DNA from 3 places in the Exiguobacterium acetylicum genome. Region 1 is predicted to be linked to each of the others. Evidence: riboswitches for the same ligand, from Rfam matches in the RefSeq annotation. Region 1 holds a riboswitch; each other region holds the start of a gene.
The links. A riboswitch is a leader RNA that binds a small molecule or an ion and turns the genes downstream of it on or off. The one in region 1 is predicted to bind S-adenosylmethionine.

Region 1 (4,419 bases):
TCAAATCGATGTAAGACAAAAAAGACGAATCCGTCGAATTCGACGGGTTCGTCTCTTCTTATCGCAACACGTCAGAATGTCATCTCGACGTATTTCGTTACTTGTCGATCCATCAAGTATAACTCGATCTGTTCACGGTATGCTTTATAGTGGTCGGATGCGATATGCGCTTCAAGCGCCTCTTCGTCACGATACACTTCATACAGCATGAACTGATGCTCATCCTCGATCGATTGATGCAAGGAATAGCGCAAGCATCCTTCCTCTTTTTGTGCGGCATGATAGACCGTTTCTAAAATCGGAAAGACTTGATCCGCGAGTCCTGCTTTGATGGTAAGTACAGCGTTGACGACGATTTCTCCCATGTTTCATTATCCCCTTTCGTGATTACCTGTATCTGTACCCATTTTCACGAAAAAACACACGTCAAAGGAGCTTGAAGATGCAAACACAACTTTTTGAAGCACTCGAACAATTCGAACCAAAGATGATTGCGTTACGGCGTGATTTTCATCGACACCCGGAACTTTCTTTTCAGGAAGTCCGTACACCAGAACGGATTGCAAACTTTTATGCGGAGCAGGGCATCCCTTATCAAACAGCCGTCGGAGGTCGTGGTGTCGTCGCGACGATCGAAGGCAAACAGCCTGGTCCGACGATTGCGGTCCGTGCAGATTTCGATGCTTTACCACTTCAAGAAGAGACGACGCTTGCCTTCCGGTCGATTCATCCCGGTGTCATGCATGCCTGTGGACACGATGGACATACGGCGATGGTGATGGCCCTTGCTGCTACACTCTATCCGCTACGCGATCAATTACATGGAACGATTCGAATCATCCATCAGCATGGTGAAGAGGTCTTTCCCGGTGGCGCGATCCAAATGATCGAAGCCGGCGTTCTCGAAGGTGTCGATGCGATTTTCGCGACACATCTCGAAAATGATTTACCGGTCGGTACGATTGGGTTTCGGGAAGGACATACATTATGTGCGATCGACGAATTTGAAATCATCGTCCATGGTCAAGGTGGGCATGCGCAAGCACCGCACAAAACAAAAGATGCGCTCGTCGCTGGGGCGCAGCTCGTCTGCAACCTACAACACCTTGTCAGTCGACGGGTCGATCCGTTCGAGCCCGCTGTTCTTGCAATCGGATCCTTCCACGCAGGAACGGCGCCGAACATCGTCACGGGTGAAGCACGCATCGTCGGGGAGATCCGGACGTTCAATGAGACCCTTCGGCATCAGCTCCGGCAAGAAGTCGATCTTGTCGCCAAAACGACATGTGCCGGCATCGGTGCTACTTATTCGATTGACTTCACGACAGGTTACCCGGCGCTTTGGAATCATCCGGACGAGACAAAACTCGTTCAGGAAGCCGCTTCTTTCTTACCGGAAGCATCCGTCCGGGCACTTACACCAATGATGGCTGCGGATGACTTCGCGCATTATCTAACACACGTCCCTGGAAGTTACTTCTTTACCGGTTCCGGATATACGGACGGTCGCGTCAACTATCCACAGCATCATCCGCAGTACGAAATCAACGAACAGGCGTTGTTGATTGGTGCGAAGACACTCGGAGCGACGGTTTTACGTGCCTTGAAACCTAAGGATTGACTTTATTTCTGTGTGAATGGTATCATCACAACAATGATAACGAATGACATCAACTTCATATACCCTTATCAAGAGTGGACCGAGAGATCTGGATCGATGACGTCCCAGCAACCTGCGCATAGCAAGGTGCTACGACCAGCAAAGCGAAAGCTTTGGTTGATAAAAAGCGGCGACTCCTTTTGCAACCAAGCGAAGGAGTCGTTTTCGTTTTCTCGCTGTCAGACATACAATGGGGATTTCCCACGGAGAGGAAGAGACAGATGGAAAAAGCAACATTTGCAGGTGGATGTTTTTGGTGCATGGTGACACCGTTTGAAGAATTACCAGGAATCGAGGGAATCGTGTCGGGTTACATGGGCGGTCACGTCGATAACCCAACGTACGAGCAAGTCAAAACAGGAACGACGGGACATCTCGAAGTCGTCCAAATCACGTTTGATCCGAGCCTGTTCCCGTACGAGCGTCTGCTCGAACTCTACTGGCCACAAACGGATCCGACGGATGCAGAAGGTCAATTCCAAGATCGCGGCACGCAGTACGCACCAGCGATCTTCTATCATACGGATGCACAGCACGAAGCAGCGATCGCTTCCCGTGACGCCCTTGCTGCAAGCAATCGTTTCAAACAACCGATCGTGACGCGGATCGATGCCGCTTCTGAATTTTATCCGGCGGAAGAGTACCATCAAGACTTCCATAAGAAAAATCCAGAGCACTATAAAAAAGATCGTGCTGCTTCTGGTCGCGATGCTTTCATCGAGCAGGAATGGAAAGATACGACGACGGTCTAATCACCTCGAACCACATACAGTAGCTGAAACTGATTTCAAACATCTCGTTCTTCCCCTACTTTCAGTAAAAAGTGGAGGATGATCGAGATGTCATGGAATCAGTTTTTTTATGTAAACAAATGATGTCTTCTTTGCCAACACCCTTACATAAATTTGTAATCGTTTACAAACGAAGTCTTTTGTTTTACGGTTAATAAAAATTAACCGGTTAAAAAGGAGATGATTATATGGAACAAAAAGCGATTCACATATTAGAGAGCTATGAACAGTTAAAAGTGATCAGTGATCCGTTACGAACAAAAATCCTTATGTTTCTCGTCGAAAAACCACACACGGTACATCAGTTAGCCCACTTGCTGACGTTATCTCGCGCGAAGGTCCTCTATCACGTACGGGAACTTGAAAAGCATGACTTGATTCGTCTCGTCCGGACGGAAGAACAGGGCGGCAATCTATTGAAATACTATCAAGCGATTGCTCGAGGATACATTCCTGCCGATCATCTACTGAACTTCGTCGAGACGAATGAAGCGACCCGGCAGTCGTATCTCGAAGTATTGGACCGGGCAAAGACACGCGTTCTTACGGCTCCGACAGCTACTTTTTCTCCTTCATCTCCGAACGTCGAGGACTGGATGAGTTTATCACTTCAAAAGGAACTGACGATGTCTGAAGCCGACTTTCAACGCTTTGCTACAAAATATCGTGCTCTATTGGACGAGTTCACACGGTCTCCTTCACTAGACAAAAAAGATAAAAAACACTTCTATATCATGACGACTGCCTTCGCAATTGATGAACCACTGTTTGAGAACGACGAGGTCTAAATCGGAGGTGTCTTATGCTACCTGTTGAAATGGATACGCAACAATCACTGTTTAAAAATCGATCTTTTTTATTTTTATGGGGGTCCGGTATGTGCTCCGCCCTCTCCCTATCAACCTATCTGTTTGTTGAACAATGGTATGTCATCCATACGCTAAACCAGGCGTCATATCTCGGATTCGTCCTCATGGCCACCTTGTTACCCCGTATTTTTCTCATGTTGTTCGGTGGCGTCTTATCCGATCGCTATAAACGTTCAACGATCATGCGTATCTCAAGCGGTCTACGGATCAGTTTTATAATTTGCCTCCTCGTGTTACTTCATGCCGATCAGCTTACATTGCTGACGATTTTAGTATTCGCCTTTTTATTCGGTAGTGTGGATGCATTCTTTTCGCCAGCGAATGCTTCCTTACTGCCTACACTCGTTTCGAAAGAACAGCTCACTAAAGCCAATTCATTGATTCAGACATCTAATCAAATCGCTCTCTTTTCAGGTCCGATTCTTGGTGGAGTCATCCTCAGCCATTCTTCTTACTCGTACGTCTTTCTCATGATTTTCGGAACACTCTGTCTGACGCTTCTCTTCACGTATGGTATTCGTGAATCTAAGGTCAAGCGAGCACGTCAGCATTCAGCTCTCTTTGAACTAAAAGAAGGGCTACATTACGTCTTTCACTTTCAGCAACTCAAGCAGACACTTTTTCTTGTCATCTGTGTCAATTTCTTTTTCTTTGGGCCACTCTTACTCGGAATTCCCTTACTCGTTCATGATGTGCTTCAAGGAGATGCGATGGATTTAAGTTATATGCAAGGTGCTTATCAAATGGGAATGCTCGGAGGGGCGCTCTGGAGTGGTTTTACACAGACGAAAGCAAATGGGCTTACCTCATCGGTCCGATTAATTGGCGCCTTAGGTCTGCTTCTCTTCTTGCTTAGTCAAGTCCAACAGATTTCGTTGTACCTGATCATCCTGTTATCACTTGGTGTCCTTTCTTCGATCATCAATATTCGCTTCATTACGTTCATCCAGTCTCAGTGTGCGGAACAGACGATGGGACGTGTCATGAGTGTCGTCAATGCCGCGTCAAACGGTCTCATTCCATTATCTTACGCGCTCCTCTCGTTTCTACTGTCGTTTCACGTTTCGATCACGACAATCATGTTGTACTGTGGTCTTCT
Region 2 (4,419 bases), 680 kb from region 1:
AAGATACGCTTGAAGCATGGCAGGAATCAAAAGAAGATGAAAAAGCGATCTAAGGAAAGGGAGTCAGAGAAATCTGGCTCTTTTTTTGTATAGAACGAATTTAAAAAGGGAATACAGAGTACAGAAGGGAGGGGGAGAATGGAAAACGTACATTTCGTCCGCGTCACGGATGCGGTCTGGGAGTCGTTCGGAAACGATCCCCACATCATCATGGACTGGATTTTATTCATTCATGAGACACAACCCGATCATGAACAATTATTCGCTCTCGAACAGACGAACGCCATCTATCATTTGATGAATCAAATCGATATCTACATTGATCAAGACACACATTACAACCTGGGACGAGCGATTGTTGGCGAAGAGTTGATCGTTAATGAAGAGAAAGCGGCGATCGTCGGGATTCTTCCTTTACCGCTTCTGATCATTTCCGCTGAAGTGATGCGGAACTTTGATCAGCGGGCACTCGCTTCGATTCATGATGAAGCTGGAACACCAGGCGAATTCGAGGATGTTTGGGAACAGTTCGCCGATTTACGCGCCTATTTTCAAAAAGCAGAAGAAGCGGAAGATACGATTTTAATTTATTATGTCTGATCAGCTTCAATCATAAAAAAGAGACCCGCTTCCAAGTCTTAGACTGGAAACGGGTCTCTCGTCGTTCAGATGAATCAAGACGTCTTCATATGGAAGATGTTCTCTTTTACGTGAATTGCCAGATTAAAAATCGATTTCGTCCGGATCCGGTCCGAGGCGGACATCCGTTGCGATACGATCAATTTTCTCAAGATCATCAGCATCGAGTTGGAAATCAAAGACGTCGAAGTTTTCCGCAATGCGTGCTGGTGTAACGGATTTTGGAAGAGCGACGATGCCGTTGTCGAGATGCCAACGTAAGACGACTTGTGAAGGTGTCTTGCCGTGTTTCTCTGCGATTTCCTTGAAATCGTTAATTTCGAGGAATTTCCCTTGCATGAGTGGACTCCATGCTTCGACTTGGATGTTGTGATCTTGCAAGTATTCATGCAGTTCGTGTTGCGGCAATTGTGGATGCAACTCGACTTGGTTGATCATTGGAGCCATCAAGCCCTCTTCTGCCAATGTATCGAGGTGATGTTCCTTGAAGTTCGAGACACCGATCGCTTTGATCTTGCCTTCTTCGTACAATTCAACCATTGCTTTCCACGCTTCGATATAGCCTTCGACCGGCCAGTGGATGAGATAGAGGTCAAGATAATCTGTTTCGAGACGTTCGAGCGATTCTGCGAATGCTTCCTTCGTCCGACCGGCACGAATATCATCGTTCCAGACTTTTGACGTTAAGAAGAGATCCTCACGTTTCACGCCGCTTTCCTTGATTCCTTTTGCGACACCGCGCTCGTTTTTGTAGACAGCAGCCGTATCGATATGACGATAGCCGACACGTAATGCTTCAGCGACAGCAGCAGGTGCTTCTGTCTCTTCATCTACTTGCCAGACACCGAATCCGATTTGGGGAATCGTAATACCGTTTGAAAGTTTTGCGTATTGCATGTGTTACTCCTCCTCATAAAACATAGTTTAGATTTGCTCGTTTAGTTTAGCATGAACGAACGAAGACGTCCGTTTCCATGCTCATGGAGGAACAAAATAAGGTAAAATAGAAAAGAATCATGAGATTTAATCGTGTGTTAAAAGAGGGGGAGAAAAGATGGCTCAAAAGAATAAAAAGCTATCCAAATGTACTTGGCTTAGCATTGGCGCATTGTTAGTAACGCAGGCAGTGGGTCTGTTTCTTAGTGCGCGAAAGTCAGGACGTAATCCATGGGTTTGGGGAGGCGCTGGACTCGTTCAATTCCCGCTTCCGGCAATCGCTTATTTAATCTTAGAACGACAAGCGAAGCAGAAAAAATAATAAAACAGGTCCAATCGTCGACGCGATTGGACCTGTTTTATAGTTACGAAGAAATTTTTTCTTGCTTCGTCGCTGTCTTCTTCATGCGTGGCAAACCGAAGAAGATGGCGATTGATCCACAGACGAAGAGGAGGAACGGGTAGAACAGATACGGAATCAGTTCAGGAGAAGCTGTTTTCGTCAATTCTGCTGCGATCAAAAGTTGTGCCCCATACGGAATGATGCCTTGAATACCACAAGAGAAGATATCAAGGATACTCGCTGATTTCTTGCGATCGACTTCATACGTATCGGCAATTTCAGCTGCTAGTGGTCCAGCGACGAGAATCGAGATCGTATTGTTTGCTGTCGCGAGATTCGTTGCACTGACGAGTGCCGCCATACTGAATTCGGCACCCCGACGCTGTGAAATCTTGCGTGTCAGCGTCTCTTTCAAGTAAGCAATTCCACCGTTGAACGTAATCAAGCTGACGAGACCACCCATGAGGAGCGTCAAAATGGAGATTTCCGCCATCCCCATCATTCCTTCGGACATCGAGAGGACGAAGCCACTCAAGCCGAAACTACCATCAATCATACCGATGATGCCGGTGAGTAACGTACCACCAATGAGGACAAGAATGACATTGACGCCAAATAGTGCAAGGACGATGACAGCGAGATATGGAATCAACTTGTAGAATTCAAATGCTTTTGCTTCGACGACGTCACCAGAACCAGAAACGAATGCGAGCAGGATGACTGTCAAAATAGCAGCCGGCAGGACGATCATGAAGTTCGTCCGGAATTTATCGCGCATGTTCGTTTTTTGGGTACGGACGGCAGCAATCGTCGTATCCGAGATGAACGACAAGTTATCGCCAAACATCGATCCACCAACGACAGCAGCCGCTGCGATCGCAACGTTGATGCCTGTCGCTTCATGAATACCGAAGGCGATCGGTGCGAGTGCAGCAATCGTTCCGGTAGATGTCCCCATCGCCATCGAGATGAAGGCAGCGATGATGAACAGACCACTCATCAGGAGCGACGGAGGTAGGAACGTCAAAGCGGCATTAACGGTCGCATCGATGGCGCCGATTGCTTCTGCTGTTCCAGAAAACGTACCGGCTAGTAAGAAGATGAAGACCATGATCATGATATCGGGATTTCCGGCACCCGTTGCAATTCGTTCGACCGTTTGATTGATGGATCCTTTCGTCGTGATTGCAGCAAAAATCAAAGCGATCAGTGCGGCGATAAGGATCGGAAATTTGTAAAAGTCGTCATAGAAGATCCCGGCTCCGATGAAGAGAACCAGGAATACGACGAGAGGAAGCAGTGCCCATTTGTTAGGCGTGATCGTTTCATTCATTGTTAACACCTCGTTTCTCAAAGATACAAAAAAAGACCCCTTCGCAAGAAAGAAGGAGGTCTTTATGAAATAAAGACGCTCTTCTTATCTCTCAAGCTTTCGCTTGCTGGATTTGGCACAGTACGAATCAAATCGTCCGCTGCCGAAACATCATTGGGCCAGTCCCTCCGTTTCTCGCGATAAAAAGAAGTCATTCAATTGTTGTAAAACACGTTTCTTACCGTACCGCATTGAGTAACGCGTGTCAACTGTACTTTACTGAAGTGCCTTTTTCAATGTTTGGACGTTTTCTTCCATCAACTTGAAATAAGAGCTGTTTTGTTGCGCTTTCGTGACCGACTCTAGATTATGAATCGTCACGGATTCAGCTCCGATTTCTTTTTGGATGACACGTGCAACCTTAGGTGAGACTGTCTCTTCGAACGCGACGTATTTTAAATCATGCATCCGTGCTTCTTTCACTAAAGCGGCCAGTTGCTTTTGTGACGGTTCATCAGAAGGAGAAATTCCCGCGATCGGCAGTTGTGTGAAGCCATATCGTTCTGCGAGGTAACCGTAAGCGGCATGCGTAACGAGAAGCTCTTTTTTCGATCCATCAGCGACCGCTTGTTTGAACTCTTCATCGAGTGCGTCAGCTTGTTGATCGAACGCTTTTAAGTTTTTCTCGAATGTTGCTTTGTCTTTTGGTACTTCTTTTGATAGAGCAGTTGTAATTGAGCGTGCCATTGCTTTTGCGTTGACAGGGTCGAGCCAGACGTGTGGATCGTATTTTCCGTGGTCATGACCCTCTTCTTCATGCGCATGTTCATCTGTTGCATGATCATCATGCCCTTCTTCTTCGTGGGCATGTTCGTCTTCTGTATGCCCTTCTTCTTCATGTGCATGAAGTGTAGCATCCGACTCTAGCAAGTTGACGTCCTTACTCGTCTCGACGAAGCGGACATCCGTGCCTTTTAGACTCTCCTGGATTTTTTTCGAATACGGCTCGAGCGTCGTACCGGTTAAGAGGAACAAGTCGCCCTTGGCAATCTCAGTGAGTTGTTTTGACGTTGGCTCGTAAGAGTGGGGGTCTGCTCCAGGTGGAACGATCATCTTGACGTCGACTTGATTGCCACCGATTTCGCGGGCAATAGCAGCCGTCGCGAACGTTGATGCATAGACTTCTGTC
Region 3 (4,419 bases), 500 kb from region 1:
CAATGAAGTACTCGATGCATATCATGGATGACATGTGGCAAAAGTATCTCTTCATTTCGACATTTGCGGGCGTGACGACGCTATTTCGCTCGGCAATCGGTCCGATTCGAGAAGAAGCTGTCGGACATCAAATGATTTTAGACGTCATGGGGGAAGCGAAACAGGCGATGGAAGAACAAGGGGCAGTCTTTAATGACGATGTAGAAGCGGTCTTGCTGAAGCAGATGCATGCAATGGAAGACACGATGAAATCGTCGATGTTACGCGACATGGAAAAGGGACAGCCCGTCGAAGTGGAACATTTTTTCAGTGCATTATTGAAGCCTGCTAAGACTGATCAGATGCATGCCTTGAAATTAGTCGAAGCGAATCTACGCATGTATCTCGAAACGATTAAATAGTCACATTTTTCTATTTTAGAAAAATGATGGAGTGGTGCAAATGTTTCGTTTTGATGACGAAAGACCTGTTTCCCTTAGGAATCGTTGACTTCCGAAATAAAGTTCATCTATTCTTAATGAGATTGAAAAAAACTGATAATATATTTTTCCGTATTTTTTCTTGCAAGGACGAATGAAGCAGACGAGAGGGGAAGTTTATCCATTATGAAACGTATTATTATTCGTGCAGGTATGACACCATTCGAACAGTTCGATGCTCCTTATTTGATGAAACATAATTCCATTGGAGGAAACGTTGGAAATCTTATCTATCAATACAGTATCTTTCGGACGTTGATGACAGAAGGTACGACAATTACACCTGACTATTACTATTACGACGAAGAACGGGCAGACGAAATCAATGCCAACTTTGACCTTTATGTCATTCCGTTAGCGGACGCATTCCGAAAAGAATTCGTACCGACGTTACGGAAATATACACGTCTCATCAAAAAATTAAAAATTCCAGTCGTCGTCATCGGTGTAGGGTTACGTGCACCGTTTGAACCAGACTTAGATGGTGGATTCCCATTCGATGAAGATGTCAAAGCGTTCGTCAGTGCCGTTCTCGAGCGCTCGAGCATGCTGGGTCTTCGCGGGGAGATCACGTCGAAATACTTAACACGTCTTGGTTTCCGCGAAGGGATCGATCATCGCGTCATCGGATGTCCTTCGATGTACGCGTTCGGTCGCGACTTGCACATCCGTGAAACGAACATCACACCTGAGTCGATGATTACGGTCAACTCGTCACGTTTAGCTCCACAAAACGTCCTCGATTTCATTACACGTGGGATGGAAGAGTATCCAAATCATTACTTCATTCCCCAGTGGATGAAGGAACTGAAGTTGACGTATACAGGGACGCACCCGATCGCAGATCTTTCAGTGACGAACTATCCGGTGAAAATGTCGGATCCTGCTTACATGAATGATCGGGTTCGTTTCTTCTTGAACGCACAGACATGGTTCGATTTCATCGGACAAGCAGACCTTAGTTTTGGTGCACGCTTGCACGGAAATATCACAGCAACGCTTGCAGGTACGCCGAGTATCCTCATTCCAAAAGATGCACGGATGCGCGAATTGACGGATTACCATCAGTTGACGCACATTTGGGCGAACGACATCACAGCGGATACACAATTATCCGACGTCGTAGCAAGCGCTGACTTCCAAAGTCCGGCACGTGTTCAAGCGCGTAACTTCGACAACTTCGTTGACTTCTTGAACGTGAACAATCTTGAGCATATCTACCAAGAGACGAACTATCCTGAGAATGTACCGTTTGACCGTCAAATGGCGCAAACCGAGTTGCTCCCACCAGTCCAACCGATCTCTGGCGTAAGTCTTGAGGAAGCAGTCGCTCGTTTTGAACGGTTCTTCCCGGAACAAGAGAAGAAGATTGCGGATGCGCAAAAACAAACAAAAGCACAATTAGCTGAAAAAGATAAGAAAATCAAAGCATTGCAGAAACAAACAGGAACGGCTCAAAAGGATCAAGAGATTGCGGCACTCAAAGCGCAATTGGCTGCCCAAACGAAGAAAATGAAGCACCAGCAAGGAACATTGAACCGGAAAGCGGTTCGTGCAGCCTTGAAAACAGCGGATTTATTCGCTAAAAAGTAACCCTTTAAACATTCCGGATCGATACGATGCGGAATGTTTTTTCGATAGAAGTATTCTGAATTGTGTTGACAATTTGAAAAAGACTTGATAGGGTTATGAACAATTACATACTTATCCAGAGAGGTGGAGGGACTGGCCCTATGAAACCTCAGCAACAGGTCGAAAGATACTGTGCTAATTCCTGCGGGTGCTGCACCCGATCGATAAGATTTCCGAATTGTCGACCGACGCATCCGTGAGGATGCGTTTTTTGTTTGAAGTAGGTGGAATGAGGAGGAAATGGATTCATGAAAACGAGCGGAGCATTTCGACGCAAGATGGAATCACGTCATCTGATCATGCTGTCGTTAGGTGGTGTCATTGGAACCGGATTATTTTTAAGTACAGGTTATACGTTGGAACAAGCAGGACGCGTCGGAACGATTTTATCGTATTTGATTGGGGCCGTCGTCGTTTACTTAGTCATGTTAAGTCTCGGTGAACTCGCCGTGCACATGCCGGAAACCGGATCATTCCACAAGTACGCAACGAAGTACATTGGACCCGGCACCGGTTATACAGTAGCCTGGCTCTACTGGCTGACGTGGACGGTCGCCCTTGGTTCAGAATTCACGGCAGCAGGCATTTTGATGCAACGTTGGTTCCCGTCGATTCCTGTATGGGTGTTCAGCGCATTGTTCGCTGCGATGATCCTCGGTATCAACGTCTTGAAGGTTCGCGTGTTCGCTGAAGTCGAGTTTTGGTTTTCCGCCATTAAGGTCGTGACGATCATTGCTTTCATTTTACTCGGTGCGGGAACGATCGTCGGCTTCATTCCACTGCAAGATGGTAGCCCGGCTCCATTCTTTTCTTCGTTAACCGAAGGCGGGTTGTTTCCAAATGGCGCTTTCGTCATCTTCATGACGATGCTTGCCGTGAACTTTGCTTACTCGGGAACGGAACTAATCGGTGTCGCAGCGGGTGAAGCAGTCGATCCGAAACGGACGATTCCGCTTGCAATCCGGACGACGATTTTGCGACTCGTCCTCTTTTTCGTCGGTACGATCATCGTGTTAGCCGTCTTATTACCAATGGATGGGAAAGGTGTACTCGAAAGTCCGTTCGTCGCCGTGTTTGAACGAATCGGAATTCCCTACGCGGCAGACGTGATGAACTTCGTCATTTTGACAGCGATCTTGTCGGCAGCGAACTCTGGACTTTACGCTGCCTCTCGGATGCTCTGGTCGCTTGCGAACGAACGCATGATTCCACGCTTCTTCGCCCAGGTGACACCAAGTGGGGTTCCACTTCGAGCGGTATTGTTCAGCATGCTTGGCGGAGGACTTGCCTTGCTGTCTAGCATCTATGCAGCAGGAAGTGTCTATATCGCGCTCGTCTCGATTTCCGGTCTCGCTGTCGTCGTTGTTTGGATGAGTATCAGTGTTGCCCAGTATCGTTTCCGGAAACAATTCCTCCGTGAAGGGCATACGGTCGACGAATTGGTCTATCGCACACCACTCTTTCCATTCGTACCGATCGCCGCTTTCGTCGTTTGTTTGATTTCTCTGATTGGTATCGGATTTGATCCGACACAACGAATCGCCTTGTACTGTGGTATTCCATTCATCGTAATCTGTTATATCGTTCATGCGTTCACGAATTCTTCTCAGAAACGGAGTGTTGAAGATGTCCCGAATCAAAAATCCAGTTGATCAACGATTACAGGAAGTTCCCTTTCTTATTTTAGATGGTGCCCTTGCAACCGAACTTGAACAGAAGGGATTCGACCTGAACGACCCACTTTGGTCAGCACGTCTCTTAATCGAAGCACCGGAACAGATCGAAAACGTCCATCGTGACTACTTTGAAGTAGGTGCCGATGTTGCGATCACTTCAAGCTATCAAGCAAGTATCGAAGGATTCAAGCAACGTCATATCACAACAGAGGAAGCACAGGCGCTGATTCGACAAACGGTCACCTTGGCGCAAAAAGCACGCACGCTTAGCGGGAAGAGTGACGCATTGATCGCGGGATCAGTGGGTCCTTATGGTGCCTACTTAGCAGATGGTTCTGAGTATCGCGGTCATTATGGGGTGTCAGCAGATGTGCTAGAAGCCTTCCACAGACCACGGATCGAAGCATTGATTGAAGCGGGGGCTGATCTGCTGGCATTTGAGACGATTCCGTCGCTCGAGGAAGCTGTCGTGTTGTTCCGGATTCTCGAAGCGTATCCGGAAGTGTCCGCTTGGCTGACGTTCTCGCTTCAAGATGCGACACACATTAGTGAAGGAACGGCACTTGCGACGTGTATCGAGACAATTGGACAACATCCACAGCTCGCAGCAATCGGTGCAAATTGTTTTCCGG

Region 2: another riboswitch for S-adenosylmethionine. It lies ahead of K7G97_RS15360 (Na+/H+ antiporter NhaC family protein); the one in region 1 lies ahead of msrA (peptide-methionine (S)-S-oxide reductase MsrA).
Region 3: another riboswitch for S-adenosylmethionine. It lies ahead of K7G97_RS16215 (amino acid permease); the one in region 1 lies ahead of msrA (peptide-methionine (S)-S-oxide reductase MsrA).

The regions. Positions count from the first base shown of each region.
Region 1 covers NZ_CP082333.1:437,599-442,017, reverse strand. The annotation lists gene K7G97_RS02375 (SH3 domain-containing C40 family peptidase) at 1-14, shown strand, start outside; gene K7G97_RS02370 (putative quinol monooxygenase) at 72-365, opposite strand; gene K7G97_RS02365 (M20 metallopeptidase family protein) at 443-1,621, shown strand; SAM riboswitch class I at 1,684-1,787, shown strand; gene msrA (peptide-methionine (S)-S-oxide reductase MsrA) at 1,882-2,412, shown strand; gene K7G97_RS02355 (winged helix-turn-helix domain-containing protein) at 2,640-3,239, shown strand; gene K7G97_RS02350 (MFS transporter) at 3,254-4,419, shown strand, end outside.
Region 2 covers NZ_CP082333.1:2,970,098-2,974,516, reverse strand. The annotation lists gene K7G97_RS15380 (alanine/glycine:cation symporter family protein) at 1-53, shown strand, start outside; gene K7G97_RS15375 (hypothetical protein) at 139-600, shown strand; gene K7G97_RS15370 (aldo/keto reductase) at 724-1,536, opposite strand; gene K7G97_RS15365 (hypothetical protein) at 1,694-1,897, shown strand; gene K7G97_RS15360 (Na+/H+ antiporter NhaC family protein) at 1,941-3,251, opposite strand; SAM riboswitch class I at 3,333-3,437, opposite strand; gene K7G97_RS15355 (metal ABC transporter solute-binding protein, Zn/Mn family) at 3,507-4,419, opposite strand, start outside.
Region 3 covers NZ_CP082333.1:3,145,445-3,149,863, reverse strand. The annotation lists gene K7G97_RS16225 (ketopantoate reductase family protein) at 1-401, shown strand, start outside; gene K7G97_RS16220 (polysaccharide pyruvyl transferase family protein) at 606-2,072, shown strand; SAM riboswitch class I at 2,181-2,282, shown strand; gene K7G97_RS16215 (amino acid permease) at 2,360-3,763, shown strand; gene mmuM (homocysteine S-methyltransferase) at 3,738-4,419, shown strand, end outside.